DNA from 2 places in the Paenibacillus sp. J23TS9 genome. Region 2 is predicted to be linked to the other one. Evidence: riboswitches for the same ligand, from Rfam matches in the RefSeq annotation. Region 2 holds a riboswitch; the other holds the start of a gene.
What was found. A riboswitch is a leader RNA that binds a small molecule or an ion and turns the genes downstream of it on or off. The one in region 2 is predicted to bind ZMP and ZTP.

Region 1 (14,464 bases), on a different contig from region 2:
ATCGCGATACAACGCACGATGTTGTCACCCAGATGGTTTGAAACTTCCAGGGTCAGGTCGATCTGGCGTCCGCCAGCGACTGCACCCTCAATTTTAATCGCATTGAAGATTTCAGGTAGTTGACCTCTTTCAAACTCGATGTCGACAACCGCACCCATAATGCTGATTACGCGTCCTTTGTTCATCTTTTTTGTTCCCTCCTACAAGTCTGCTTATATGCAAACCTTCATCGTAAGCTGCAAGTAGCTTAACGCCATATTCCGTTCATGGGGTTTGTCATTCGTACAAAAACATTGTTTCTAAGCCTGAGCGTTGGCACCGGCCACAATCTCGGAAATTTCCTGAGTAATGGCTGCCTGACGCGCACGGTTATACGTAAGTGTCAAATCGCCAATCAGCTTGGTTGCATTCTTGGTTGCAGATCCCATCGCTGTCATCTTCGCTCCGAGCTCACTCGCTTTGCCGTCCAGCAATGCGCTGAAAATCAAGGTTTCTGCATATCTTGGCAGAAGCACTTCAAGCACGCCTTCCGGAGATGGCTCGTACTCGTAGCTTGCCGTTACACCAGTTGTTTGACCTTCCATGTTGTCCATAGGCAGAAGCTGATCCACTTCAGGAATTTGAGTCAGTGCGTTCACGAAACGGTTGTAACAGATAAACAGTTCATCAATCTGAGAATCCTCGAACTGATGGACCGCCGCATAAGCGATCGACTTGATATCCGCGAAGGAAGGCGTATCAGACAGGTCCGTTACCTCCTGCACAACCGGCATTTCCCGGCGGCGGAAGTAGTCACGGCCCTTACGGCCGATGACGAAAATCACGTATTCGTCTGTAGACTTATGCTTCTCTTTGATCGTAGTCATCACTTTTTTCAAAATGTTGGCGTTGTATCCACCGGCAAGACCACGATCTGAGGTAATTACCAGATAACCGGTCTTTTTCACGGGGCGTTTCTCAAACATCGGATGCTTGATGCCTTTTGTACCGGAAGCGATACTGGACACCACTTCTTTCAGCTTATCCGAGTAAGGACGGGCATGCTGTGCCATTTCCTGAGCTTTTCTGAGCTTGGAAGCAGCTACCATTTCCATCGCTTTCGTGATTTGCTTGGTACCTTGAATACTCTTGATCTGACGTTTTATTTCACGCAATCCTCTTGCCATGTTTTCACCACCTCAGAACTTTGGCGGGGCCAAAGTTTACTTCGTAAGCATAAACCTAAGCTTTGACTGGAGGTCAAAGCTGACTTCGTAAGCATTTGCAGAACTTTGGCGGGGCCAAAGTTTACTTCGAAAGCATAAACCTAAGCTTTGACCGAAGGTCAAAGCGCTTATATCTGAAAAAGATGAATCCGAGCCTTGCGGCCCGGTTCATGTTAATGACTTACGCCATAACAGCAAAGCCTCTTTTAAATTTCGCGATAGCATCTTTCAGAGCCGTTTCATTGTCAGCTACGAGATCTTTGGTATCACGAATGGAAGCCAGGATTTCCGGATGATTGCTATCCAGGAATGCCAGGAATTCTTTTTCGAAACGACGGATATCGCCCACTGGAATATCATCCAGATGACCTCTAACTGCCGTGTACAAGCTTGCAACCTGCTGCTCAACCTTGAGCGGCTGGTTAACACCTTGCTTCAGAATTTCCATCAGTCTTGCACCACGGTTCAAGCGGGCAAGCGTAGATTTATCCAAGTCGGAACCAAACTGCGAGAACGCTTGAAGCTCACGGTATTGAGCAAGGTCGAGCTTCATACCGCCGGCTACTTTTTTCATCGCCTTGATCTGAGCGGAGCTGCCGACACGGGATACGGAAATACCCACGTTGATCGCCGGACGCTGACCTGCGTAGAACAACTCGGATTCAAGGAAGATCTGACCGTCCGTAATCGAGATTACGTTGGTCGGAATGTATGCAGATACGTCGGAAGCCTGTGTTTCAATGAATGGCAAAGCGGTTAATGAACCTCCACCCAAAGCATCGCTCAGCTTCGCTGCACGTTCCAGCAAACGGGAATGCAGATAGAATACGTCACCAGGATATGCTTCACGGCCTGGAGGACGCTTGAGCAGCAAGGAAAGTTCGCGGTATGCCGCTGCTTGTTTGGACAAGTCATCATAGATGATCAGCGCATGCTCGCCCTTGTACATAAAGTACTCACCCATTGCACAGCCCGCATAAGGAGCGATGTACAGGAGTGGGGATGGCTCGGAAGCCGAAGCTGTAACGATGATGGTGTAATCAAGCGCGCCGTGACGACGGAGAGATTCAACCACTTGTGCTACAGTCGATTGCTTTTGTCCGATGGCAACATAGATACATTTTACGCCATTACCCTTTTGGTTAATGATCGTATCGATTGCGATCTGTGTTTTACCGGTTTGACGGTCACCGATGATCAGCTCGCGTTGTCCGCGGCCGATTGGCACCATGGCGTCAATGGATTTGATACCCGTTTGCATTGGCTCATGAACCGATTTACGGTCAATAACGCCTGGAGCCATGTTTTCTACCGGACGGTATTCAGTCGCTTCAATCGGGCCTTTACCGTCAAGTGGTTCACCCATAGGGTTAACAACGCGTCCGAGCAAACCTTCGCCTACAGGAACCTGCATGATGCGGCCCGTACGTTTTACTTGGTCGCCTTCTTTGATTTCCTTGTAAGGTCCGAGAATAACGACACCTACGTTGCTTTCTTCAAGGTTCAGCGTAAGGCCGGAGACACCGTTGGCGAATTCTACGAGTTCGCCGGACATTACATTTTCAATACCGTGAACACGGGCAATACCGTCGCTTACTTGAATAACGGTACCGACTTCGGATACTTCGATATCTGATTTATATTGTTCAATTTGACTTTTAATCAGCGTACTGATTTCTTCAGGTCTGATACTCAAGTGTCTTCACCCCTATCTACTGTGCTTGTCTATTAAAAGACTTTTCAAGCCGTTCCAGCTTCCCTGCCAGAGTTCCGTCATACAGCTTATCGCCGATCATGACTTTCACGCCGCCGAGCAGGCTTTTATCAACCACGTTACTCACGCGAATTTTCTTGTTAGCCAAAGCTCCAAATTGTGCAGCAACAGACGCCTGTTCCTGCTCACTCAGCGGATAAGTGGAGTACACTGTAGCATCCGCAATTCCGAGGCTTTCGCCTTCGATCCGGATATAGCTATCCAGAAGATCCGAGAGGATATCAGCTCTGCCCCGCTCAATGAGCAGTTCAATGGTGTTTACGACCGGCTGGGATACTTTATCTTGAAGGGCTTTCTTCAGCACATCCAGTTTTACGGATATGGAAATGTTGGGTGTGGAGATAAACTGCTGCACATCGGCGTTTGCCGTAATAGCTTCAACGACAGCCTTCAGTTCCTGCTCCACTTCCAGTGTCTTCTGCTGCTGTACAGCCACTTCAAACAGCGCCTTTGCGTAACGCTTGGCTGCTATTGTTTCCCGGCTCATGGTCTGCCCCCTACCTCTTTAAGGTATTGGTCCACGAGCTCTTCCTGTGCACTGTCGCTGCTAACTTCTTTCTCAAGCAGCTTGGAAGCGATCTTCACAGATACGGCGCCCACTTCGTTGCGCAGTTCCTGAACCGCTTTTTTCTTTTCGCTGGCGATGTCGCGGACAGCTTCTTCCTTGAGGCGGACTGCTTCCTCTTTCGCCTGTACCATCAACTGGTCAGCCTGTTTGCTGCTCGTTTGTTTGGACTGTTCGATAATTTCATAAGCTTCCTTGCGCGCCGCTTCAAGGGCCTTCTTCTGCTCCTCTACATAAGCGACTGCCTGATCACGGGTTTGCGATGCTTCATCCATTTGCTGCAGCACCAGTTCACGACGTTTTTCCATGATGGAGAACAGCGGTCCGAATGCGTATTTGCTCAGGAGCCAATACAAAATCACAAATGCGATTAACGCGAGAATAAAAGACGCGTAGTTAATACTCAAATCTAGTCACTCCTTTCCGGTGCACGTACACTGCCGTTCACTCTTGCTTCCGAAAGAATCATATCTGACGGCTAAAAAGAAGGCGTGGATGGCCGTGGCCTTCCCCGCCAAACCTTGCTCGTTATTAAATTATGCTCCTGCGTAGAACAAGAACGCGAGTACTACACCGATGATTGGAAGGGCTTCGACCAGACCTACACCGATAAACATTGTTGTTTGAAGAGTGGATTTCGCTTCTGGTTGACGAGCGATACCTTCTACTGTCTTACTTACGATCAAACCGTTACCAATACCTGCGCCAAGTGCGCCCAAACCTACTGCGATAGCAGCTGCTAAAAATGCCCAAACTCCCATTTGTAAATCCTCCTTAGAGATGTGTATTTGTTAGAATTTATGTTTAGTTAAGAACGAAGCGATGCTCCAAGCTTAACTTTGAAGCTAATGTTCATTAATGCTCGTGTTCATCGTGCGTTTCAATCATTTGCGAAATGTACACCATGGTCAGGATCGTAAAGACGAAGGCCTGAATAGCGCCGACGAAAATACTGAAGCCCTGCCATACCACGAGTCCAAGTGCCGAAGCAACCCAGCCTACAGCGCCCAGTGCGGTCAATTTCAGCAATACGGAAATCAGAACCTCACCCGCGAAAATATTACCGAATAGACGCATGCCCTGCGTGAGCAGTTTGGCGAACTGTTCGATGACGTTGATCGGGAAGAAGAACCAATATGGTTGAAAATAGTGTTTGAAATAAGCCTTCGTATTCTTCGTTATTCCGAGGAAATGCGACAGCAGGAAGACAATCAACGCCAAAGCCATTGTAACAGAAGCATCAGCGGTCGGCGATTTCCACCAAGCTACGCCAACTTCCTCCGATTCCGGATGCTTGGCAAACTCCTCGGTTACGGAGACAATCTCCTTGCCGAAGATGTGAGCATGACCCGCATCATGATAATCGGTAACGATACCGAACGGCAAGCCCAGCAAGTTCGCTACGAAGATGAACATGATGAAAGTGAGGCCAAGAGACAAGAAATGCTTTCCTTTTTTCCAGTCCATCGTGCTTGAAATCAAATTCTGAACGAATTCAACTGCCCATTCCATGAAATTCTGGAGTTTGCCCGGATTGTCAATCGACAAATTTCGGGTTGCCAGCTTGGCAATGACAAACACGACAACACATGTCACGATAAGCATCAGGATAATGGAAAGGTCAAATGGAATGCCGCCCAATTCAATAATCGGTGATTTATGCATGTTTTTCTCACCCCTTTCTCAGTTGAGCATTCTACCCTTGTTTACGAGATAATCGAATTCCTATGAATAAGAGAAGGAACTGCGACAAGATCAGGGTCGCCGCAACAGCATACAGATTGAACGTTTCCGGCTTTTGATAAGCCACTACTACGGCCAGCACGCTAATGGCTGCGCGGGTCAAAAATCCCATGTTCACCTTCTTACCTTCTCCGCTGGTGACAGCATCCAACACTTTCTGCACCTTGTACCCCAGATAAAAGCTGTTTATCAGACTTACACTGGAGCCAAGCACCATACCTAGCGCAATGCTCCGGTATTGCGGAAAGACAGCAGCACCCAATAAGCAAAGTGCCAGGAAATAAAGTGTGGTTCTGGTCAATACCCTGCGGTATTTCCATAATTCATTCATCACTTTCCCCCATGACTGCCTTGGTGATCATAAAAACGCTTACGCCGCCGATAAAGAGTCCGAGCAGAACACCGAAAGCGATCCACAGTCCCGGTCCTCCCAAGACCTTGTCCAGCCAGGACCCCAAATAGAAGCCCCCTAAAGTACATGCTGCCAGGTCAATTCCGATTGCGCTTACAAGTCCCATATATTTCATAGGACTCGCATTGCTTTTATTGGTTTTTTGCGACTTTTCAGGTTTACTCATTCTCAGTCCACCCTCATAATCCCAGTTCATTTTACTGAATGTCACAAGAGTTTGTCAATTGAGCGAATTGATATGTTTTTAGGCTAAAACTATGAAAATAATCACAGCAAAACGCTTCAAAACCGTGTAAACCGTACAGTTTAACTGTATGCTGTACTCTTTGCCCTAAGAATATGGGTTAACTTTCCTTTGTGAACTTTCTGTGAAATTGTTCAGGAAGGTCCTTTTTGATGCCAAAATGATGCAAAATCGCCTGAACTATCCGTTCTGAGGCCTTGCCGTCTCCGTATGGATTAGCCGCCTCGCTCATGGAATCATACAGCGCCTGATCGGTGAGCAATTTTTTGGTACGCTCATAAACCGTCTCTTCATCCGTACCAACCAGCTCAAGCGTGCCGGCATCAATTCCTTCCGGACGTTCGGTCGTATCGCGAAGCACAAGTACAGGTACACCGAATGAAGGAGCTTCTTCCTGAATTCCGCCGGAATCGGTCAAAATCAGGTGGGTATGCGGATAGAAATTATGCAGATCCACCACATCCAGCGGTTCAATCAGCTTGATTCTCGGATGTCCGCCAAGAACGGCATGTGCCGGTTCCTTGACTGCTGGACTTAGATGCACCGGATATACGATCGCAATATCCTCAAACTCGTCAGCAATCCGTTTCACAGCCCGGAAAATGTTCATATGCGGCTCACCTTGGGATTCACGGCGATGGGCAGTCATGAGAATGAGCTTTTTGCCGGCGGCCCATTCCAGCACCGGATGCTTGTAGTCAGGCTGTACGGTATATTGAAACACATCGGTTACGGTGTTGCCTGTGACATATATTCTTGATTCATTTTTGTTCTCTTTTTTCAAATTGCCTGCAGACCAATCGGTCGGCGAAAAATGAAGATCGGCCAAAACGCCTGTCAGCTGGCGGTTCATCTCCTCAGGATAAGGAGAGAGCTTGTTCCAGGTACGCAGCCCTGCTTCCACATGCCCCACCTGAATCTGCTGCAGGAACGACGCGTAGCTGGCCAGGAAGGTCGTCAGTGTGTCTCCGTGTACCAGAACGATATCCGGCTTTGCTTCACGCAAAACAGGCTCCAGGCCTTCCAGCACGCGGATGGTAATTTCATTCAGCGTCTGGCGGTCCTTCATTACGTCCAGATCGTAATCCGGTGTAATTTTAAAAACCTCCAGCACCTGATCAAGCATCTGGCGGTGCTGCGCGGTAACGCAGACCACCGATTCGATATGCTCAGGATGCTTTTCCAGCTCCAGAATGAGCGGGGCCATCTTGATGGCCTCCGGACGCACTCCGAAGATGGTCATAACTTTTATTTTAGACATGAGCTATACCCTCTTTTCGATTCACTTGGTTCCGTAAAGGCGGTCTCCCGCATCTCCAAGACCCGGCACGATATATCCGTGGTCGTCCAATTTCTCATCGAGTGCAGCAACATAGATGTCCACATCAGGATGGGCTTCCTGTACTGCCTTTACGCCTTCCGGTGCGGCAATCAGATTCATCATCTTGATCTGGGTGCAGCCGCGTTTCTTCAGAACGTCAATCGCCGCTATCGCGGATCCGCCCGTCGCCAGCATCGGATCGATTACGATCAGCTCGCGCTCGGTCACATCCGTCGGCAGCTTGGTGTAGTATTCTACAGGCTGCAGCGTTTCCGGATCGCGGAACAGACCGACATGGCCTACCTTCGCCGCAGGAATCAGCTTCAGCATGCCGTCCAGCATACCCAGACCCGCGCGCAGAATCGGAATGAGCCCAAGCATGCGTCCGGCAAGAACCTTGCCGTCCATCTCAGCTACAGGCGTCTGAACCTTAACCGTTTCCAGCGGAACCTCACGTGTAATCTCATAAGCCATCAAAGAAGCAACCTCATCAACAAGTTCACGAAAATCCTTTGTGTTTGTCCGCACATCACGGATAAATGTCAGCTTGTGTTGAATCAAAGGGTGATCACAAATCACCAGTTTTCCCATTGTTTTGTCCCTCCGGTAATTGTAAGTCTTAGTGCTGCCAGTGCCGGTTTTGCCATGTGCAAATACGTGCAGGTACACAAATCTTGTTTATTATATCATTCCCTTAAATGAATTTGCACCTACGTAAGACATGTTTATTTTCGCCATAATATGCCGCAGATTAAACCTTTGGTGTCTTGGGCGGGTCAACGCGGGGAGGGACGACTCCCGGACTTCTCCGCTGCACACCTGAAAATCTCCTCAAAAAAAGGGCTGGAAGCCAAGCTTCCAGCCCTTTCATATATTCTTCAGGGTAGAATTAGTAGTTCAGTTCCGGGTAAAGAGGATATTGATCCGTCAGATCCTTCACCATGGCAGCAGCCTTGGTAAGAACTGTATCGTCCTTAGGCTGTTTCAGCGTCATGGCAATGATCTCTCCGATCTTCACCATAGCCGCTTCGTCCATGCCACGCGAGGTAGCTGCAGGCGTACCGATCCGGATTCCGCTCGTTACAAACGGGCTGGTCGGGTCAAAAGGAATGGCGTTCTTGTTGACTGTAATGCCAACTGAATCCAGAACCTTCTCCGCTTCTTTACCCGTGATGTTCACGCTGCGTGTATCCACCAGCATCAGATGGTTGTCCGTACCGCCGGATACGATGTTGAGGCCTTCACTGACCAGGGTTTCAGCCAGAACGTGGGCGTTCTTCACGACATTTTGGGCATAGGTTTTGAAAGAAGGATCCAGAGCTTCGCCAAAAGCCACGGCTTTGGAAGCAATCACATGCATCAACGGTCCGCCTTGGGATCCTGGGAATACCGCCTTGTCTATGGCCTGAGCCCATGGCTTTCTGCACATAATCATGCCGCCGCGAGGTCCGCGCAGTGTTTTATGCGTGGTCGTCGTTACGAAATGGGCATGCGGTACAGGGCTCGGATGAACGCCTGCGGCAACCAGACCGGCAATATGCGCCATATCAACCATGAACAGCGCACCCACATCATTCGCGATGGAAGCAAAGGCTTCAAAATCAATGGTGCGCGGATAGGCGCTTGCGCCGGCAACGATCAGACGGGGACGATGCTTGAAGGCCGCTTTGCGGACTTCATCATAGTCAATCAGGAAGCTGTCTTCCTGAACGCCGTAGGCCACGAAATTGTAAAGGAGGCCCGATGCGTTGACAGGGCTGCCGTGCGTCAGGTGTCCGCCATGAGCAAGATTCATGCCGAGCACGGTATCGCCAGGGTTAATCGCAGCAAGGTACACAGCCATATTCGCTTGCGCTCCGGAATGCGGCTGAACGTTGACATGCTCTGCACCAAACAATTCCTTGGCGCGGTCACGGGCGATATCCTCAACGATATCGACGCGCTCGCAGCCGCCGTAAAACCGTTTGCCCGGATAACCTTCCGCATATTTGTTCGTGAGGACGGAGCCCATGGCTTCCATCACGGCTTCACTGACAATATTCTCCGAGGCAATCAGCTCGATGTTGCTGCGCTGACGCTTCAGCTCCAAATTCATCGCATCCAATACAGCCGGGTCCTTCTTACGCAATTGATCCATAATTCCTTGTTCCTCCCTTAGATAAACTCTCTTTTTTGTTGTTTAATCGCAAAGATGAGCGTTTCCCGATTCAGCGTCAAGCTGGTAAACCGCACGCTCTCCGCCAATCAGCTTCGGCCGGGTAAAGGCTGTATTCACACGCGCCTTGCCCACATAGCGTAGCTGTGTACGATAAGGAACGGCCACCCGCCGTAAGTGCATGCCGATCAGCGTTTCCCCGATGTCGATCCCGGCATCCGCCTCAATGCTTTCGGCCAGACACGGGTTCTTCATGGACCGGTAGGCGCTGCTTGCCATGGAGCCTCCAGCCTTCGGAACCGGCACGGCTGCCACTTCAGTCAGGCGCATGTCCGTAAGTAGAGAACGCTCCATCACCAGCGCACGGTTCAGATGCTCGCAGCACTGGAATACGACGTCAAAGCCGAATTCCCTTCTGATCTCCTCAATACCCTCGAGAAGCTCGTTCGCTACCTCAAGGGCTCCCGAGGTGCCGATCCGCCGGCCTGCCACTTCGCTCGTGCTGGTCCCGATGACAACAACCTTACCGGGCCCAAGTCCCGCCGTCTCCGCCAGCTCGCGTAAAACACCCGACACTTGCTCTTTTAGTGAAACTTCCGATGGAATTCCTTGTTCATTGGCCTCCATTCGAACACCTCCCTAATGCTGCAGATAACGGTCCTCAATCGCCTTGATTTTGTTTACGCGGCCAACATGCCGTTCACCTTCACTGAACGGTGTGCCGATCCAGACTTTCGCGATTTCCTGCGCGAGTCCGGGGCCGATAACACGTTCACCCATCGCCAGCACGTTGGAATCGTTATGCTCTCGGGTCGCTTGGGCAGAGAATACATCATGCACCAGCGCGCAGCGGATGCCGGGAACCTTATTGGCGGCGATGCTCATGCCGATGCCTGTTCCGCAAATCAGAATGCCGCGATCAGCCTCACCCGAGGTAACCTGCTCGCATACAGGCAGGGCATAGTCAGGATAATCCACGGAATCAGCACAGCTGCATCCCACATCCACAACCTCATGTCCCATCTCCCGAATGACGGCAATGATGTCTTCTTTCAAACGCACTCCCGCGTGATCTGTTCCCACAGCAATCTTCATCTCTTGTAAAACCTCCCTGAAATTTCGTGCTTTTGTGACTTCTCGTACCATTATACCCTATTTCCAGGCCGTAAGATGAAAATCGCCCCACAAAATGAAGTCTCTGCTCTGGATGTTTTTTACCCATACTTTGCAGGGATCCCGCATATAAACTCACTTTTTTAATACAAAAAAGAGCAGTCCGCGGATAACCGCAGAATTGCTCTTTTGCCCAGGCGACCGGCCGTATATCCCGGTGCTCCATCGTGGTTTCATCCACATTTGTCGCCAGTTACACCGGAACCGAGTTTTTTCACAACCATCATAAAACATTCAAGACTGAAATGCAACGAGTAATATTCTTCCTTCAGGAAGTGCGGAATGACTCCAGCTTATCCAGCAAACGCTCAATGGCAGTGCGGATTTCCGCCGCTGCCATATCATAATCCTCACGGGATCCGCCGAACGGATCGGAAATATCGAAGCTTGGAACCCGCTGCTGAATTTCAATCAGGCGCTCCCGCTCCTCATCCGTCAATTCCTGTCCAAGCGAGCGTTTGACCTCCCATGTCGCATAAAGGCTGTCCAGCTCGTTCAGATCATTCAATACTTCCGCGTCATTCTCCGCGTACTCCTTGAGTGTATACACTTTGTCAGCGGCCTGAGGAAAGCTCCGGATCACATGCTGCTTATGTCCTTGAGTCAGTGTCAGTATCAAATCAGACCAATTCACCGCATCGAGCTTAAGTGATTTGGACATCAAACGATCATTAATATCATGGTCGCGCAGAACAGCCTCCGCATGACGGGACATCGACACTCCATCCATGGCGGCAACACCCGCTGAACGAACTTCAACCCCGATACCGCGGTCCTTCGCCATTTTGCGGAGAAGAGCTTCCGCCATCGGGCTGCGGCACGTGTTCCCTGTACATACAAACAAGATATGTTTCACGTTTATCGCACCTCCCGGATTGTTTAAATTATTGTATACGAAAAACGTCTACCGGTATACTTTCTGATATCTTCAAAAGATAAAGGCCAGGCCAAATGCCAAAAGGATCACGCCTCCCAGCGCCTCCCCGAAATCTCCCAAATTGCGGCTTACTCTCCTGCCCAGCAGGAGTCCCATCACCGACATTGCACCTCCGCAGATGCCAAAGGCCAAGACGGTAAGAATCAGATTGCTTCGGAACATTCCGAGCGAAACCCCGACAGAAAAGGAATCCACGCTCACGCTCAAAGAAAACAAGATCATACCCAGCAGTGAACGGTGATCAATCATCCGGGTATCCCCGCTTTTCAACGAGTTAAATATCATATGACCACCAAGCAAAATTAGCAACCCGCCCGCGGCATAAGTGGTTACCTGTCCGAGCAAAGAGCTTACATATTGACCGGTGAATATGCCCAGAAGCGGCATCAGGATATGAAAAAATCCGATGAGCACGCTGATTTTAAGCACATGCAGCAGGCGAATCCCCTTCATACCGATACCGATTCCCAAGGAAAAGGCGTCCATTCCCAAAGCGGCGGCCATAATCAGAATCGTAATCAGCTGCCCTAAACCGGCAGATGTCTCAAACATTCCAACTCCCCCATGTCCGTTAGGTTCTTGTACAACCATATGCGGACATGAGGACAATCATGACTTGTACATGGGGACAATCACAACTTGTACATGAGGCAAGCTAGCGGGCTCTCCCTCCGAGATGGATCACCGTTTGTCCGGCAGCCTTGCGGAGCCGGTTCATAATAGCAGCTCCCAGCCCGTCTTCCGGACAAGCCTCGGATACAATAAAGCTGATCTGCTCCTCATCCATGCGGCGCAGCGCGGCATATAAACGATGCGCCGCCGTACCCAAATCAGAGAGACTGCCAAGCGACTCGGTGCAATCGGCGCGGTAACTGTCGATGTGCTCATCGAAGGCCAGAATACCCGTCCGTTCACCACGCTCTGCGGCTTCCTGCAGACTGCGGCGGATCCACTCCGAGACTTCGGCCGGCTCTCCGGTCACAATGCGCAGCGTTCCCTTGGGCGCGTAGTGAGTATATTTCATCCCCGGCGCTCTTGGTGCCTGCCCACTCATGCTTCCCGATTCCGGCAGGAGTGCAGGATCCAGATGGACAGGCACGCCGGCTGCCTGCGCCAGCTGCTCCAGTGTAACGCCTCCGGGGCGAAGCACGGTAACACTGCCGTCCTCCAGCACCTGAACGACAGTTGATTCCACACCTACACCTGTCGCGCCGCCATCAACAATCCCGTCAATTAAACCGCCGAGGTCCTCTAGAACGTGGCTGGCGAGGGTAGGGCTGGGACGGCCGGAGCGGTTCGCGCTTGGAGCAGCAACCGGACAGCCGGATTCCTCAATCAGGGCCAATGCTACCGGATGATCCGGCATCCGGATGCCCACCGTATCCAGCCCTGCCGTCACGCGGGGCGAAAGCACATCAGGCTTGACCGGAAGCACAACCGTCAGCGGTCCAGGCCAAAAGGCATCCATCAGCTTCCGTGCCGCAGGACTCACCTGCTTCACCAGGCCCTCCAGCTGTTCGTTCTTGGATATATGGACAATCAGGGGATTGTCCGACGGTCTCCCCTTTGCCGCGAATACCGCTTCCACCGCAGAGGTTAAGCGGGCGTCCGCGCCAAGACCGTAGACCGTCTCTGTCGGAAAAGCAACCACGCCCCCGCCACGGAGCAGTTCAGCCGCTTCCTTCAAACTTTCCTGCAACTCGGAGGGCTCGGCTGTCGTCTCCGAATCAATCAGCCAATATGGAGTGGAAGGCATAAAGCCTGTCCCTGTTTTTTTTTCAGTATGTGCCATTTCTATCCCGTCTTTCTCTTTAAAGATCATCCAGTAAAAAAAGCGCCGGAGTCCTGACTGCTGACTGGAGCTGCGGCTTACCGCGAACCTTCGTCAAATGGACTTAAGCACTTTATCATTCGTTTTTCTAATATATTAACACAGATCGAAGAGGAGCGTGCATCTCCTCCCCGACCCGGACATTTTCACTTAGAACAATGACTTTAACCAGTTCGCGATACCTTCAAACAGATCCCAGAGGAAAAAGCGAACCTCCGGCTCTGAAGCTTTGACCGGTGCAGCTTCAGCGTTCACCGCTTGTCCTGCGGCCTGCTCCGGGGTATACGCCGTTTTCTTCACTTTGGCGGCTTGATCTTTGCCTGTCTCTGCTTTTGCTGCTGCAGGCTGTGCTGCCGCATCACCGCTGCCCGCGTCGATGAAACAAAGCGGCGGGAACAGCACGCACCACCAGTTTTGGCCTTTGCCCGTTCCGAGCGTGATCCGCAGCGCTTCATAGTTTCCTGCCGGATAGACTGTGCCACCATACAATTTCGTCGGGAACGGCACGACCCCTAGCTCAACATTGTATTCGTAGTCGATTCCCTTTTTCTCAAGTTCTCTTCCTACAAGATCATTCAGCTCGGGAAGATGCTGGCGGATCGTTGTACGCGCCTCATCCAGACTTTGCGGGTTTTCCAGATCTTTGACCCAGCTGTCCATCTGAGCGACCACAACATCGCGGATTTGGCGTTTCACCAGCTGATCATCCGGATTATCGGAATTAGCGAGAATGCGAAGACGTATGGACTCCTGCGGAATAGGACCGCCAGCCACAGCCGCGTCCGTTTTCTGAGCTTCCCAAGTCATGGCCAGCATAAACATAATACAAAAAATAATGGCAGTATTCTTAACCAATGACCGGAGACGGTCCTCTTTTTCATGTTCATTGTGCATCCCGTTCGTGCCCCCTCTATCAAATCCTTCTATGATACTGACTAGTATGTCCGGATCTGATAGAGTCTAAACCTGCTATTCTATGAATCTGAATCAATTTCATAACTCACTAAAACGATAAAATTGAATCTATATATAGACCAATAAAACCGTTTGGATCTATATATAGCCTTGATTGAAGCGGCTTAAGGTATTATGAAATTGATTCTC
Region 2 (14,464 bases):
TAAACCCAATGACGACTACAATCCCTTTAAGTACTTGCCTTACCTTTTTTTTGATTCGAGGGGCATTTTCCGAAACTAAAGTCTGAAAGATGATGTAAAGTGACACGATACCATAGCCAATTAGGATCACAGCGGTAATCCAGAAAAGAGGTCCGTAAATTCTTTGGATGTATCCACCGTGTATTGGCTGGACGAACATCGCATTTGGGTTGAAAATTGCAGCTACGGCTGTTAATAAGGCTGGAATAGGTATGAGAAAGGATATTTTTCGAATTCGTGATAGTAGAGAGTGGTTCGTTAGGAGTATTGTGAAAAATAACCATCCAACAGCCAAAAGAGCCATATCAACAAAAGCGAGTTTCACATAAAACAATTGAAGCTTGGTAGTATCTGCTATTTTAATAGCAAACTGGCAGAAGGGCCATAACATCATGGCAAAGTGGAATACTAGATAAGCCTTGTGCAAGTTAGTTATTGTTACTGAAACAAACACATACACCAATAAAACAAACAATAGGATACACACCGCGAAGTCAATCCATGCCATCACACCCAATATACACCTCTTATGTAAAGTAGAATCTATCTATTCTAACACGAAAATAGTAATTAATGTTCCCAATAATTAATGCACAGTTAAATCAACCACAATCTATATATTAGAAAACATACTCTATGATAGTAACTGTTGTAAAGAAATTAAATTTGAAATTTAGGAGAAGCTGGATATGGGAAACTCAAAGATATGGGACGCGGACTGGGAAGTTTCAGAGGAATTAGCTTCTCGATTAATAAGTAGTCAGTTTCCTCAGTTAGCTTCCAAAAGGATTCAAAAATTAGGTCATGGTTGGGATAATACCGTTTATGTTGTTGGAGATGAATTTGTGTTTCGTTTTCCAAGAAGAAAGATTGCAGTGAATTTGCTCGAAATGGAAAGCAGGATACTGCCGGAGCTTGCAGATCGTATTGCGATTCCGTATTCGAAACCTCTGTTTTTTGGCAAAGAAACCGGCGATTATCCCTCACCTTTTCTGGGATATACATATTTGGCTGGAGAGTTTCCGATCGGATTGACAGACGAGCAGCGCTTGCTCTCGGTGAGCGCTCTTGCGCAATTTTTAAAAAGCTTGCATGCATTTCCATTGCAGATCGCACGGGAACATGGTGTCCCGCATGACCATCGATCTCTTATCGACATAACCTCCAGAAAAGAAAAAATGCTGAACTTCCTCTCCGATCTAAGAGAACATCTTCAGAAGGAAGAATACGGCTTAATAGAAGCTTATTTGCAGCATTTAACGTTGGATCATGTAAAACCAAAAGATGTATTCCTACATGGCGATCTTCACTTCAAAAACATGCTGGTGGACGAAACCGGTAAAATATCTGGAATTATTGATTGGGGAGACATGAATATCGGTCATCCTGCTTGTGATTTGAATCTCGTATACAGCTTTTTACCTCCCGATGCTCGGTCAGCCTTTTTCAAAGAATATGGGGAGGTGGACGAAGAAACGAAAATATTAGCCCGTTTCATAGCCGTATACATTCCGATGCTGATTCTATTGCAGGCTACCAGCGATCAAGACGAGAAAATAGCTGAAGAAGCAAAAGCAAATATTAAACGCGCTCTGACTTACTAATCTATTAAAGCAGGGAACGAAGTGTTTAACATTAAGTCAGCTTTGTGCAGAGGCATTCGACAAAACCAATTATTGACAATGCAAGGGCTAGTTTTTATCATATTGGTGAAGAGGATTTATAAAGCGTGATGTTGTCAATGAGGTATCGCATCACGCATAGGAAAATATTCTTGGCATGTATTCGAGATTCCAAAGTGGAAAGAAGGTGGGAAGACTGACTGTAAAACCGCCGTAAGCTATTGGTTTCTGAATATTTGCGGTGGATGTCTGAAACAATCATGTTGATGTTTTTCATATTGATAGCGCTTTCTTTGGCGGAGTTACGTGTTAATCCTTCAATGAACCAAGGCTGATAAGATGACAATATCTATATTAGAGGAGGCTGTTCTTTTATGGTATATGCTGAACCAGGACAGAATGGATCGAAAGTAACTTTTAAGAAGCGTTATGAAAATTATATCGGTGGCAAATGGGTTGCACCTGTTCAAGGTCAATATTTTGAAAACGTATCACCTGTTAACAACCAGGCATTCTGCGAGGTGCCCCGCTCAACTGCTGATGATATTGAGCTGGCATTAGATGCGGCACATGAGGCCAAAAATGCCTGGGGACGCACGTCTGTTGCGGAGCGTGCGGTCATTCTGAACCGGATTGCGGATCGGATCGAGACAAACCTGGAAATGCTCGCGGTCGCTGAGACTTGGGACAACGGCAAGCCGATACGGGAGACAATGGCAGCGGATTTGCCGCTTGCGGTCGATCATTTCCGCTATTTTGCCGGCTGCATCCGGGCACAGGAAGGATCCCTGAGTCAAATTGACGATGATACCGTGGCATATCATTTCCATGAGCCGCTTGGTGTCGTCGGGCAGATCATTCCTTGGAACTTCCCGCTGCTTATGGCGACATGGAAATTAGCTCCCGCTCTAGCGGCAGGCAACTGCGTTGTTCTGAAACCCGCAGAGCAAACTCCGGCTTCCATCCTGGTTCTGATGGAGCTTATTGAGGATCTGCTCCCACCGGGCGTGGTGAATATTGTAAACGGCTTTGGTCTCGAAGCAGGCAAGCCGCTCGCTTCCAGCAGCAGGGTTGCCAAAGTGGCATTCACGGGCGAAACGACAACGGGGCGCTTGATCATGCAGTATGCCTCTCAGAATTTGATCCCTGTTACGCTGGAGCTTGGCGGCAAGTCTCCGAATATTTTCTTCGAGGATATTATGACTAAGGATGATGCTTTCTTCGATAAGACGCTGGAAGGCTTCACATTGTTTGCGCTCAATCAGGGGGAGGTCTGCACTTGCCCTTCCCGTGCTTTGATCCAGGAATCCATCTACGATGAATTTATGGAGCGGGCTTTGAAGCGCGTGGAAGCAATTAAGCAAGGAAACCCGCTGGATCCATCCACGATGATTGGTGCACAGGTTTCTACGGAACAGATGGAAAAAATCCTCAGCTATATCGACATCGGAAGACAGGAAGGTGCGGAATGTCTGATCGGTGGAGGCAGAGCTTCAATTACGGGAGAGTTGTCTGACGGGTATTACATACAGCCGACCGTTTTGAAGGGGCAAAACAACATGAGAATATTCCAGGAAGAGATCTTTGGACCCGTTGTGGCTGTTACGACCTTCAGGGATCAGGAGGAGGCCCTTGCAATAGCCAACGATACACTCTATGGACTGGGAGCCGGAGTGTGGACGCGTGATATGAACACCGCTTACCGGGTTGGCCGTCAGATTCAAGCTGGCCGCGTGTGGACTAACTGCTATCATGCTTATCCTGCTCATGCTGCTTTTGGCGGGTATAAATCTTCCGGTATCGGCCGTGAGAACCATCTGATGATGCTCTCCCATTATCAGCAAACGAAAAATCTGTTAATCAGCTACAGTCCAGATAAGCTGGGCTTCTTCTAAAAAGGGGACATTGATATGACCCTGAAAGACAGTGAGGTTCACAAGGTAATTGCTACAGACGCTGCACTGGAGCTAATTGAACTGCTGAAGGCCAAGCACGGGCCGGTTATGTTTCATCAATCGGGTGGCTGCTGCGACGGAAGTTCACCAATGTGCTTCTCTCTAGGAGAATTTATCGTAGGAGACAGCGATGTGCAAATGGGAGAAATCGGCGGGGCTCCATTTTATATGAGCAGGGCACAGTATGAATATTGGAAGTATACACAACTCATCATCGATGTGGTCCCTGGGCGGGGAGGGATGTTTTCATTAGAGGGACCTGAGGGCAAAAGGTTTCTGACCCGTTCTCGTGTTTTTACGGAAGAGGAGAAGCAAAGCTTGAAGCTTAACTGATCCTATTGAATGAATATAATGAGTGCAGCGAGTGATCGGAATATATTCATCAGTAATAGAGTATCTCTAAAAAAGCCTGTTGATTAAATTCAACAGGCTTTTTTTGATATCAAAAAATCTAAAAGTTGGTGGAATCGCATTGGTTACATCGGTTGAGTGTTCAACCTAGAATAAGTAGTCTGTTTTCGGTCTTTCATGGATAACGTAAAAAACTGCAAAAACATGCATGTACTTCTCAAGCATCTTCCATTTACGGTGGTCACCAACTCATTGAGAATTGCAGATACTTTAAAGGACGATGAAAATATACAGACGTATCTGCTTGGAGGCAAAATTAAATCTTCCGGAAATATGACGGATGCTTTAGCGAATGAATTAGCAAGCCAATTTACGATTGATCTTGCTTTTGCAACGGGGGGCGGATTATCAGTAAAAGGACTAAGCACAGCTACGCCGGAAGTAGCGAGTTTTGGGCGTACTATTGCTGAAAATTCACGAAAAAATATATGTCTGGCTGAGCACTATAAATTTGGAATTGACTGCTTTGCAAGAGTTGGTCCGCTGAATCAGCTTCAATTGATTATTACGGATGAAGAAACATCGAGGGATGAAATCGAGAAGATCCAAGCAAGCGGCGTAAGCGTCATCGTTGCTGAAATAAAATGACCTCCTGCTGGCACAGAAGGTCATTACTTCTGAGGGATATAGATCTCCACTCAAACTACAGTGATCATTTTATCATGCTCAATTATACTTTGTAACTATAAAATGACGGCAATTCATGTCAGCAGATTAAGAAGAATGGCTGCTTTTGAGCGGTCATTCTTTTTGTTTTCAAATCGTATAATTCAACACCTGGCGGATCATTGGTGTGATATGGATTTTTTAATTAAAGCCATTCTCTGACCTATGATTCCCTTCATCGTATGGTAAGTTGAATAAGTGAAAATATGTTAATGAGAATCAAAGGAAGGGGTGACGTTTTGAAAAAAGTCGACTTTCAAAATGATATGCAGATGAGAGGGCGCACTTCATAACGACGTTCCGTCCTCTCTATTGCAGCGGGAGGAAATCATCCATTGATGAATTTAAAAACCATGGTGATCGGATTGTCATCCGATCATGTTGCCAGAGATCTTATCCGGAATTGGGAGCATGACAAAGGATCTTTGAGGTTCTGGCGTGCCAGCTCCAATTTTGTGTATGCTTTTCAGCGGAATCAGGAGAGATATTTTTTGAGATTCAGTACGGAGCAGGACCATGACATGGAACAGATAGTAGCCGAGCTTGAGTTCATGCAGTACTTGATCGCGAATCATTTTCCTTGTGTTTCTCCGGTTTCCTCCATTAACGACAAGCTCATTGAAACGGTACAGAATTCAGAGGGGAAGTATTTTGCAGTTGTTTTTCATGCGGCCCAGGGAACGAATCTGGATGAAAGCCTGTCTCCTGAACAATGTGAGGAATGGGGAAGGTCGCTTGCCAGATTACATTCGTTATCTGCAGTTTATAAGCCTGTTCACTCTGAAAGAAAAAGCTGGCGGGATATACTGGGATGGATCGATCATGTTCTTCAAAATCACCCGCAGGAGCAGGATGCAGCCGCAGAGCTTAAACGGATGACATTATGGCTTAAATCCCAGCCCGTCACGAAGGAGACATATGGGCTAATCCACTATGATTTTCAGCTGGATAACGTATTTTATGATGAAGAGCAGCATTCATTTAACGTGATCGATTTTGATGATTCCTTTTACAGCTGGTACGCTCTTGATATTGTGTCAGCTCTTCCTGATATGCCCGGTCAGGGAGATCCGCTGTCGAGTGAACATATGAAGTCCTTTTTAAAGGGATACCGCAGCGTGAGAGTGCTTGGCGATGATTTTATAGAGCAGATCCCCTATTTCCAAAGATTCATGAACCTGTATGGATTCTCGAGATTGTTAGGGTCACTGGACGACAGCGAGATGGAGCAGGGTCCGGACTGGCTTGAGGATGTCAGGTTGAAGTTCGCTCGTTCCCGGGACAATTTGAGACAAGGATTTACAAGGGGAATCTAAATGGAGTGAGGTACAGATGCATCCACCTGAAAGGGATCGGAACAAAAGCTTCTGTACCTTTTTCATTTCTTTCACATAAGGATTATTCAAAAGAATATGCGTCCAAAAATTGCAAAATGCGATCATTCACCTGAGTCGGATGTTCCCTGGACATATGCGGTCTATGACTTCCGCCTGTAACCATATAAATCTCCGAATCTTGAATAAGTGAGCCTAAATAGGATAGTTTCTCCTCGCCCACAAAAGGATCAAACTCGCCGGTGATCAAGAGAGCGGGGCATCGAATACTTCGCAGCTGATCTTCCGTAAGCTGAGGATAGAGACGCCAATCCTGCGCCGACTGCCGCATATGCTCCTGCCAGTTTCCACGATGCGCCTCTTCATGCCGCTCCGTCATTTGCTTGATGGTATCCTGTTGGTCCTGTTCAATGAGCCACTCCGGCTCAAATTCCTCCACACCCGTAGGGTCTGCAAAACCGCTCGTGCCTATGGTAGTCAACGTTGTCACCCTTTCCGGATGTTGAACCGCGCAGTATAAACCGACATTTGCCCCCAAGCTGTAACCCACCAAATGAGCTTTTGGAATGTGAAGTGCATCCATAAAAGCGATCATATCCTTTGCGAGCTGTGGCGTGCTCCATTCCAGGCTTTCGCAGCGTGTTCTGCCATGGCCTCTCAAATCGGGATAATAACAGGTATATTTTTTTTGGAAATCCAGCAGCTGACTCGCAAAGGCCAATATGCCTCTGGAATAACCGCTATGTAAAAATATGATGGGCTCACCGCTTCCCATTTTTTCGTAAAATACCTCCAGATCCTGAAGTTGAACGTACGGCATATTGAACCTCCCTGAACCAGCTTTTATCCCATTTTAAGCTTAAAAAACGATTCCGTCACCAAGAACCTTACACCCAAATTTTCATTTAGCGTGTATAATTTTGGTAAACCCAAATGATCAGATATGGAGAACCACACATGATGAACCATGAGTATAAAGACAGGATCGAAACGGTCATCAGATATATCGAGGAGAATAGCAGCGATAAGCTCACCTTGGATCTTTTGGCGGACATGGCTAATTTTTCGAAATATCATTTCAGCCGCATATTTACTGCCATCGTCGGTGTGACGCCTGTGGCTTTTGTGAATCGGGAGCGTATACAAAAGTCCGTGCATTTACTTGCCGACACCCCGCTGACGATTCTTGAAATATCCAATCAATGCGGCTTCGAATCGCTGTCCACCTTTAATGCCGCATTTAAAAAGCACTATGGCCAAACACCAAGTGAGGTACGTAGAGGTATGAGAAATGATAGCAATTTTCCATCATTTTATAGCAAAAATCCGGAAGAGTCTGCATTCCTGGAAGAGTACAATCAGAACCGTAAGAATTCTCTTTTAACAAGGGTGTGGGATCAGATGATCAGATTCGAAGAGCTAATGGATATTGAAGTGGCATACGTCAGACATGTGGGGAGTTATTTGGATACGTACTCTGCTTGGGACAAGCTGGGGCGATGGGCCGCTGGAAGGGGAATATCACCTGCAAATCAACAGTTTATCGGCATTTCGCTGGATGATCTTAATTTGGTTGATGAATGGGCCTGCCGCTATGATGCTTGTGTCACATTACCGGCAGGACATCGAAAAGAACATGATTCAAAGGTAGTGGATTATAAAATATTGTCGGGCGGGTTGTATGCGGTATATCCCTATTATGATACCGTTGAACGGTTTGTCCTAGCCTATCAGAATGTATACAGCCTGTGGCTGCCGAACAGCGGTTATGAAGCCGATGACCGTCCTTGCCTCGAAATCTGTAAAAATGATCCTGCAACGGATGCGGAAGGGAAATGCAAAGTAGATCTACATGTCCCCATTAAGAAAAGAGGATGAAATGAAATCATTAGACTTGGAGTGGTGATGGTATGAATTTAGAAGCGGCATTTAGAACATTTCCTATTCTTGCGTCAGATCGAGTTATCTTGAAAAAAATCGAAGCCAGCCATCTGGAGGACCTTTTTGAAATTTATAATAATGAAAATGTATTTACATACTGCGGCATTATTCCGAAGCATAACAAAGACACGGTCAAAAATATGATTGGACATTTCGAGCGTGATTTTTTGAAAAAGGCAAGGATCAAGTGGGGCATATTTACGGTGCAGGAACCTGATCGGCTGCTTGGCATTATTGAGGCATTTAATTTTAACCAAAAGGTAAACACGCTGTCAGTGGGATATTATTTAGCTGAACAACAGTGGGGAAAAGGAGTGGCTACGGAAGCTCTAAAGCTTCTGCTGCCTTATCTGTTCAATGAGGTTAACATCAACCGGATTCAGGCAGAGGTTATGCTGCGGAATGAAGCATCAAAGAAGGTTTTGCAAAAGAATGGTTTTCAACAAGAGGGTCTCTTGAGACAAGCGGCCTTATGGTCGGGAAAAGGGATTGTCGATCTTGAAATTTACAGCATTCTGCAGCAAGATCAAGTGAATCATCAAGATTCGTAAATTTGTATCCTCTATTCTAGATGAACTGTGCTACAATAAACCTGACTTGATTTCAGCCGTGTGTGACTGGCGTAACGTGGGTAAACCACGAGGGAGCACATGGATCATAACAGCCGTACGCCTGGGCAAAAGTATTTGGTGGTTCATTCCATCCAAATACTTTTTTTGTTTAGATTTAAGAAATATAATCTTACTACCATTAACGGAGGCGACTGGAATGAGCATGCTGCTTAAAACCAAAGAACTGGCAAACGAGGTTTCTGAATCCATCATCACAGAGGTTAACCGTCTTAAAGAAAAAGGCATACAGCCGAGGCTTGCTACGATTTTAGTGCAGGGGGATCCTGCTTCGGAATATTATGCGAAAGCGAAACAGAAAAAAGCCCAGCAGCTGGGCATTGAATTCGATTTGATTCAGTTTGATCCGGAGGTCACAGAGCGTCGTTTGCTGGATGAAATTGAAGGCTTGAACCAGGATTCGGCGGTACATGGCATTATGCTCGAGCTTCCTGTACCCAAACATATCCGTGTTCAAAAGTGTTCGGACGCGATTACGCCTGAAAAAGACGTGGATGGCATTTCATCGGCGAACAAGCTCGCCTGCATGACGGGGAACACTGGCATTTATCCGGCAACACCACAGGCCTGTATCGCTATATTAAAGCATTTTGGCTTCACGCTGAAAGGCAAAAATGTTGTGCTTGTAGGACGGGGAGAGACGGTTGGCAGACCCCTGATGCAGCTGCTGCTGCGGGAAAATGCCACGTTGACCGTCTGTCATTCCCATACCCCAAACATCGCCGGTCATATTGCGAATGCGGATATTCTGATGACCGCCGCAGGACAGGCCGGACTGATTACTCCAGATATGATGCATCCGGACCTCGTTGTCATTGACGCAGGCATTAATGAGACAGCAACCGGGATAACAGGTGATGTTGTACCTGAAGCTGCAGCGTTTGCAAAAGCGACTACGCCTGTCCCCGGCGGTGTGGGAACACTCACAACGGTTATGCTCTTTGAGAACTTGATGCTGGCAATCCGGCTGCAGCAGCAATCTGCTGAGGCCTTGAAAACGAATGGGGATCAACAGGTATTTGACCAAACGATCCGGCAATTTCTGCAGATGTCTGCCTCAAGCGCACCTACGCCGGGTGGAGGGAGTATTGCTGCCCTATCTGCCGCATTGGGTGCGTCCATGGGGGCCATGGTGGCGAACATTACAAGCGGGCCAAAGTTTGCGAGTGTGCGGGAGCAGATGGCGGACATCGTGGTGCTGATGCAGTCTGCGATGTTGGAGGCTGAAAGTTTTCTGAAGAAGGACATGGAATCGTTTAACGGCTATATGGCCGCACTTGGTTTGCCTAAAGGGAATGATGAGGAAAAGAAAATACGTTCCCTTGCTCTGCAAAAGGCCGCGGTTCAAGCTGCTTCTGTTCCGCTGCACCTCATGAAGCGAAGCTTGGAGATGATGTCGGCACTGGATAAAATTACGGAAGAAGTCAATAAAAATGTCATATCAGATCTAGGCATAGCGCTCATCATGCTGGATGCGGCTGTACAATCGGCATGGATTACGGTAGAAATAAATCTAGGAAGCATTAAAGATGCAGGTGTCAGGAGCTCATTTCAAGAAACGGGAGCCGAGCTATCAAACCAGTCGAATGAGCTGAAGCTCCAGGTATTGCAAAAGATCAAGGAGAAGTTGGTGTAACCAAAGTGTCAGAAGAACAATGGGAACAAGTCGCGCGCATGACAGAACCCGGGTCCAGACTGCTTCGAACAAAGGAGCTTAAAGGCGGGGTTTCAGCCCAAGTGACGTTGATTGAGATTGAAAAGACGGATGGCAGTATGAAAAAGCTGGTTGTCCGTCAGCATGGCGCTGTTGACCGAAACAGGAATCCGGAAATTGCAAAGGATGAATTTAAGCTTTTACAAGGTCTAGTGGACGCGGGGTTGCCTGTACCTCAGCCATATGCATACGATGCAACCGAATTTATTCTACCCACTCCTTACATCGTGACCGACTTTGTGGATGGATTCGTGAATATGTCTCCCTCGGATTTGTCAGATGCTATGCAGCGAATGGCGGGGATATTATCGGATATCCATCAAGTGGATTGGACAAGCCATTCACTGGATTTTCTTCCTGAACAGCTTGTATGGTGTTCCGACAAGATTGGGAATAGGCCCAGGAACCCGGATGAATCATTAAATGAAAGTACAATCCGGGATGTGCTTGAATCCGCATGGCCGTTGTCTCCATTAAACAAAAATGTGCTGCTGCATGGAGATTATTGGCCGGGTAACATCTTGTGGAAAGACAACGGAATTGCTGCGGTGATCGACTGGGAGGATGCGGCAATCGGTGATCCAATGTATGACCTTGCGAATAGCAGACTCGAGGTGCTCTGGGCATATGGCACGGACGCTATGCATGAGTTTACACGGCAGTATCAAGCGCTCAATCTGCAAACAGACATATCGGAGCTTCATTTCTGGGATCTTTTTGCAGCGCTCAAGCCTGCTTCAAGTTTGTCTAGTTGGGGGCTCGATAGCCATACGGAAAAGAGTATGCGGGAAAAACATCAGTGGTTTACAGATCAGGCGCTTGCCCGGCTCCATACTCGCTAAAGTGTAATCAGGGAAAGTTGATTGATAATCGTTTATCAAGTGGTCTGGATGGGCGATGGTGTTGCAATGATGATTGAGATTTCTTAATAACCGGCGATGAGCCGGTTATTTTATTTTTACGGTTTAGAGATTACAATGAAATAGGGAATTACAGGTAAATTATAGAAGGGGAGTAAAGGCGATGTTCGTTGTAAATGTTGAAGGGGCTGTATATCAAGAGAATAAGTGGCTGGTGATTAAGCGTGGATCGGGGGAAGAGAATGCGGCTGGAACCTTGTCTTTCGTAGGAGGAACCGTAGAGCAGGAAGGATTCTCACAGGACATTCTGGAGCGGACCGTCAAAAGAGAGATTTTCGAGGAGGTCGGCGTTGAGGTCAAGGAAAGGCTGCATTTTGCATATAGTTCATCATTTGTTACGGAGGGCGGGTCTCCTGTGATCAACGTGGTATTTATTTGTGAATATGATCATGGAACTGCCTATAGAAAAAGTCCGGAGGAAGTCGAGGCGGTATATTGGATGACGACCGAAGAAATAATCAATCACCCTGATACGCCGCCTTGGACGGTTGAGAGCGTGAACCGGGCGCATTCGATATTGAAGCAGCTTACCGATCCACATTTTTAAGTGAAAGAGAGCTGTGGGAATATGAGTCATAGCAATGGCAGCATCCTAAATTTCTCACCGATTCTCCACGAGCAAAGTGCCGAGTATTACTGGAAAGGAACAGGAGGGCTATCGATCAAAACCTTCAGAGGCGGAAGAGCCTTGTACCAGGCAGGGCATGGGCATTTTGCTGTAGGGGAAGACCGGTATTTGCTGTTAAATCAAGGGCAGGAGTACAGCATCACTATAGAATCAGAAAAGCCTGTCGAATCCTTCTGCGTGTTCTTTCCGGAGGGGATGGTTCAAGAGATGCGCCGAAGCTTGATGGTACCGGCAGATGAGCTGCTGGTCGAGCCATTTCACCCGGTGGTACGGGAGATTGATTTTGTCGTCAAAACTTATGAGACATCACCGGAGCTCTCGCAAGTCATGCAGCAGATGCGGATAGATTCCTTACATAAACTTCAAGACCGTACTCGTGTGGAAGAACAGCTGCATGCTTTGGCATATGGTCTACTGATAGAGCAACAACAGGTAAAAAGAGAGATCGCCCAGCTTCATTCCATCAAATCTTCAACCCGGCAAGAGCTATATCGGCGCGTGCATGTTGGATATGAATATCTTTGCGCTTATTTTAATCAATCTATCTCCATTTCAGAGGCAGCGGAAGCGGCTTGTCTTTCAACGAATCATTTTCTCAGAAGCTTTAAACAGCTTTTTGGCTTCACGCCTCATCAGCTGCTGAAGGAGAAAAGACTGCAGGAGGCAGGGAAGCTGCTGCAGCGAACGGAATTGCCAGTAACTGAAATTTGTTTGGAGGTCGGGTTTCAAAGCCTTGGCTCCTTCAGCAGCCTGTTTACACAGAAATTTGGGGTTAGTCCGTCAGTATATCGCGGGAAGTGTAAAAGGTGATTTTCAAGAAGTAAAAAACCGCTTCCGGAATTATGATGAGTCCTGTACATACTTTGAAATTGAATTGGAGGACAAGTGAATGGATCATAATCAGATAATAAATGAGTTATTTGATGCAGCGAAGGAAGGAAATGCTGCACGACTTCAGGAGCTCCTGATTCCCCGTCCTGAATATGTGAACATGGAAAACGCAGAAGGGCTGACACTGCTTGGTTATGCTGCGCATTTCGGGCATCCGGAGGCTGTGCGGGTAATTATTGCTGCCGGAGCGGATGTTGATGCTGTCTCTCATTCGAATATATCGTTCATTCCTTCGAATACAGCACTGCACGCGGCGATCGCCGGGGAGAGGAATATGGATGTCATCCGGTTGTTACTTACTCATCATGCTGGAACCCGGATTTTTGACAGCAACGGCCACACATGCCTGCACAGTGCCGCTTTCCATGATGACAATGTGGAGCTGATTCATCTGCTGATTGAGTATGGTGCAGATGTGAATGCTCAGTTTGATGAGGGCGAAACTGCAATTGGATTAGCCGAAAAGCAGGGGAATCACAAAGTGACGGAACTGCTGAAGCAATGTAGTGCACCGCAATAAACGAAAAAAGCCCTGACTGCATGTCGTATGCAGCAGGGCTTTTCATCTTCATTTTCAGCTTAACGGCGGCCGTCGGCAATTACCTGCGGCACGCTGTTTTTCAGCAGTATGCTGTGGTATAAGTATTCAAAAATAAATTCAAAGGCCTCCAGATGCTTCTTCGCTTCAAATGCGTTTTTACCCCAAGCGTAAATGCCGTGGCCACGCAGCAGGATTCCGGGAATGCTTGGATTCAGTACGTCGGGAACGCGCTCGGCAATGGATGGGATATGGGCAAAGTTGGGCAGCACCGGAATGGAGACAGGCGCATTTTCTTCCCAGATGTTAAATGCTTTGATCAGTTCGATCCCTTGTGCCGGAACAGCGCCTTGATCGCCGAACCATTCACTGATGACATTATTGAAAATGGTATGCACATGAAAAACTGCGCCGCAGCCGGTCAAGCGGTATATTTCGCAATGAATGAGGGTCTCCGCGCTTGGCTTCAGGTTCGTCGTTTCCACGGCTTTGCCGCTTTTATCCACGAACAGAAAATCTTCAGGTGTACTCAGCGATTTGTCCTTACCGCTGGCGGTGATGGCGAAATGAAATTCCTCAGAATCAAAATCGCCTACGCGCATGGATAGGTTTCCACTGGTACCCGGGAACCAATTCTTAGCCGCAAATTGCTGTTTAATGTGACGGAGCTCATCCAGCACCTGCTGCTTATGCTCCAGATTGATGCTTGCAAACGTCATTGGTTACAGCACTCCTTGTTGTTGTTTCTGTTTCATATCGCCCATGATATCAAAAAAGTTCTGGAAAGGTACATGCTTAACACCCAGCTCGGCACATTTATCGGTGAGGATGGAACGGGAATAGACCATGTCGGCAATCTTCGCTCCTTCAAAATCCGTTAGGCTGTCGCCGATCAGAATCCGCTCATATTGATCTTCAGGGAAACGGCGCATCACGGTAGTCTTACACATGCCGCAGCCATTGTCACATGGATTCTGGCAGGGATGCGGCCATAAAATTTCAATGTTTTCACCGTTAAAATCAGCACTGTTGCAGTAGATATGGCTTACAGGAATGTCAAAAGGAGCGAGCAGAGGATCGATAAAAAAGTCCATGCCGCCGCTTGTGACGTAAAATTCGATATTCTCCTGCTTCACATAATCAAGAAATTCCCGGAAGCCTTCCCGGATACCGGCA

Region 1: another riboswitch for ZMP and ZTP. It lies ahead of rpiB (ribose 5-phosphate isomerase B); the one in region 2 lies ahead of KJS65_RS29685 (bifunctional 5,10-methylenetetrahydrofolate dehydrogenase/5,10-methenyltetrahydrofolate cyclohydrolase).

Annotation. Positions count from the first base shown of each region.
Region 1 covers NZ_BOSG01000003.1:147,585-162,048, forward strand. The annotation lists gene atpD (F0F1 ATP synthase subunit beta) at 1-185, opposite strand, end outside; gene atpG (ATP synthase F1 subunit gamma) at 300-1,166, opposite strand; gene atpA (F0F1 ATP synthase subunit alpha) at 1,387-2,901, opposite strand; gene KJS65_RS19200 (F0F1 ATP synthase subunit delta) at 2,918-3,466, opposite strand; gene atpF (F0F1 ATP synthase subunit B) at 3,463-3,951, opposite strand; gene atpE (F0F1 ATP synthase subunit C) at 4,081-4,305, opposite strand; gene atpB (F0F1 ATP synthase subunit A) at 4,400-5,209, opposite strand; gene KJS65_RS19220 (ATP synthase subunit I) at 5,241-5,618, opposite strand; gene KJS65_RS19225 (AtpZ/AtpI family protein) at 5,611-5,865, opposite strand; gene wecB (non-hydrolyzing UDP-N-acetylglucosamine 2-epimerase) at 6,044-7,204, opposite strand; gene upp (uracil phosphoribosyltransferase) at 7,226-7,855, opposite strand; gene KJS65_RS19240 (serine hydroxymethyltransferase) at 8,154-9,404, opposite strand; gene KJS65_RS19245 (TIGR01440 family protein) at 9,444-10,046, opposite strand; gene rpiB (ribose 5-phosphate isomerase B) at 10,059-10,514, opposite strand; ZMP/ZTP riboswitch at 10,717-10,799, opposite strand; gene KJS65_RS19255 (low molecular weight protein arginine phosphatase) at 10,861-11,448, opposite strand; gene KJS65_RS19260 (manganese efflux pump MntP) at 11,521-12,081, opposite strand; gene KJS65_RS19265 (L-threonylcarbamoyladenylate synthase) at 12,185-13,285, opposite strand; gene spoIIR (stage II sporulation protein R) at 13,511-14,254, opposite strand.
Region 2 covers NZ_BOSG01000001.1:783,301-797,764, forward strand. The annotation lists gene KJS65_RS04015 (histidine kinase N-terminal 7TM domain-containing diguanylate cyclase) at 1-547, opposite strand, end outside; gene KJS65_RS04020 (phosphotransferase) at 729-1,643, shown strand; gene adh (aldehyde dehydrogenase) at 2,036-3,556, shown strand; gene KJS65_RS04030 (DUF779 domain-containing protein) at 3,572-3,949, shown strand; gene KJS65_RS04035 (DeoR/GlpR family DNA-binding transcription regulator) at 4,172-4,615, shown strand; gene KJS65_RS04040 (phosphotransferase enzyme family protein) at 5,032-6,009, shown strand; gene KJS65_RS04045 (alpha/beta fold hydrolase) at 6,092-6,847, opposite strand; gene KJS65_RS04050 (AraC family transcriptional regulator) at 6,985-7,905, shown strand; gene KJS65_RS04055 (GNAT family N-acetyltransferase) at 7,938-8,519, shown strand; ZMP/ZTP riboswitch at 8,572-8,653, shown strand; partial or broken gene KJS65_RS29685 (bifunctional 5,10-methylenetetrahydrofolate dehydrogenase/5,10-methenyltetrahydrofolate cyclohydrolase) at 8,737-9,591, shown strand; partial or broken gene KJS65_RS29690 (cyclodeaminase/cyclohydrolase family protein) at 9,637-10,233, shown strand; gene KJS65_RS04065 (phosphotransferase family protein) at 10,239-11,153, shown strand; gene KJS65_RS04070 (NUDIX hydrolase) at 11,335-11,778, shown strand; gene KJS65_RS04075 (helix-turn-helix transcriptional regulator) at 11,800-12,669, shown strand; gene KJS65_RS04080 (ankyrin repeat domain-containing protein) at 12,749-13,270, shown strand; gene mtnB (methylthioribulose 1-phosphate dehydratase) at 13,330-14,007, opposite strand; gene KJS65_RS04090 (2-hydroxy-3-keto-5-methylthiopentenyl-1-phosphate phosphatase) at 14,011-14,464, opposite strand, start outside.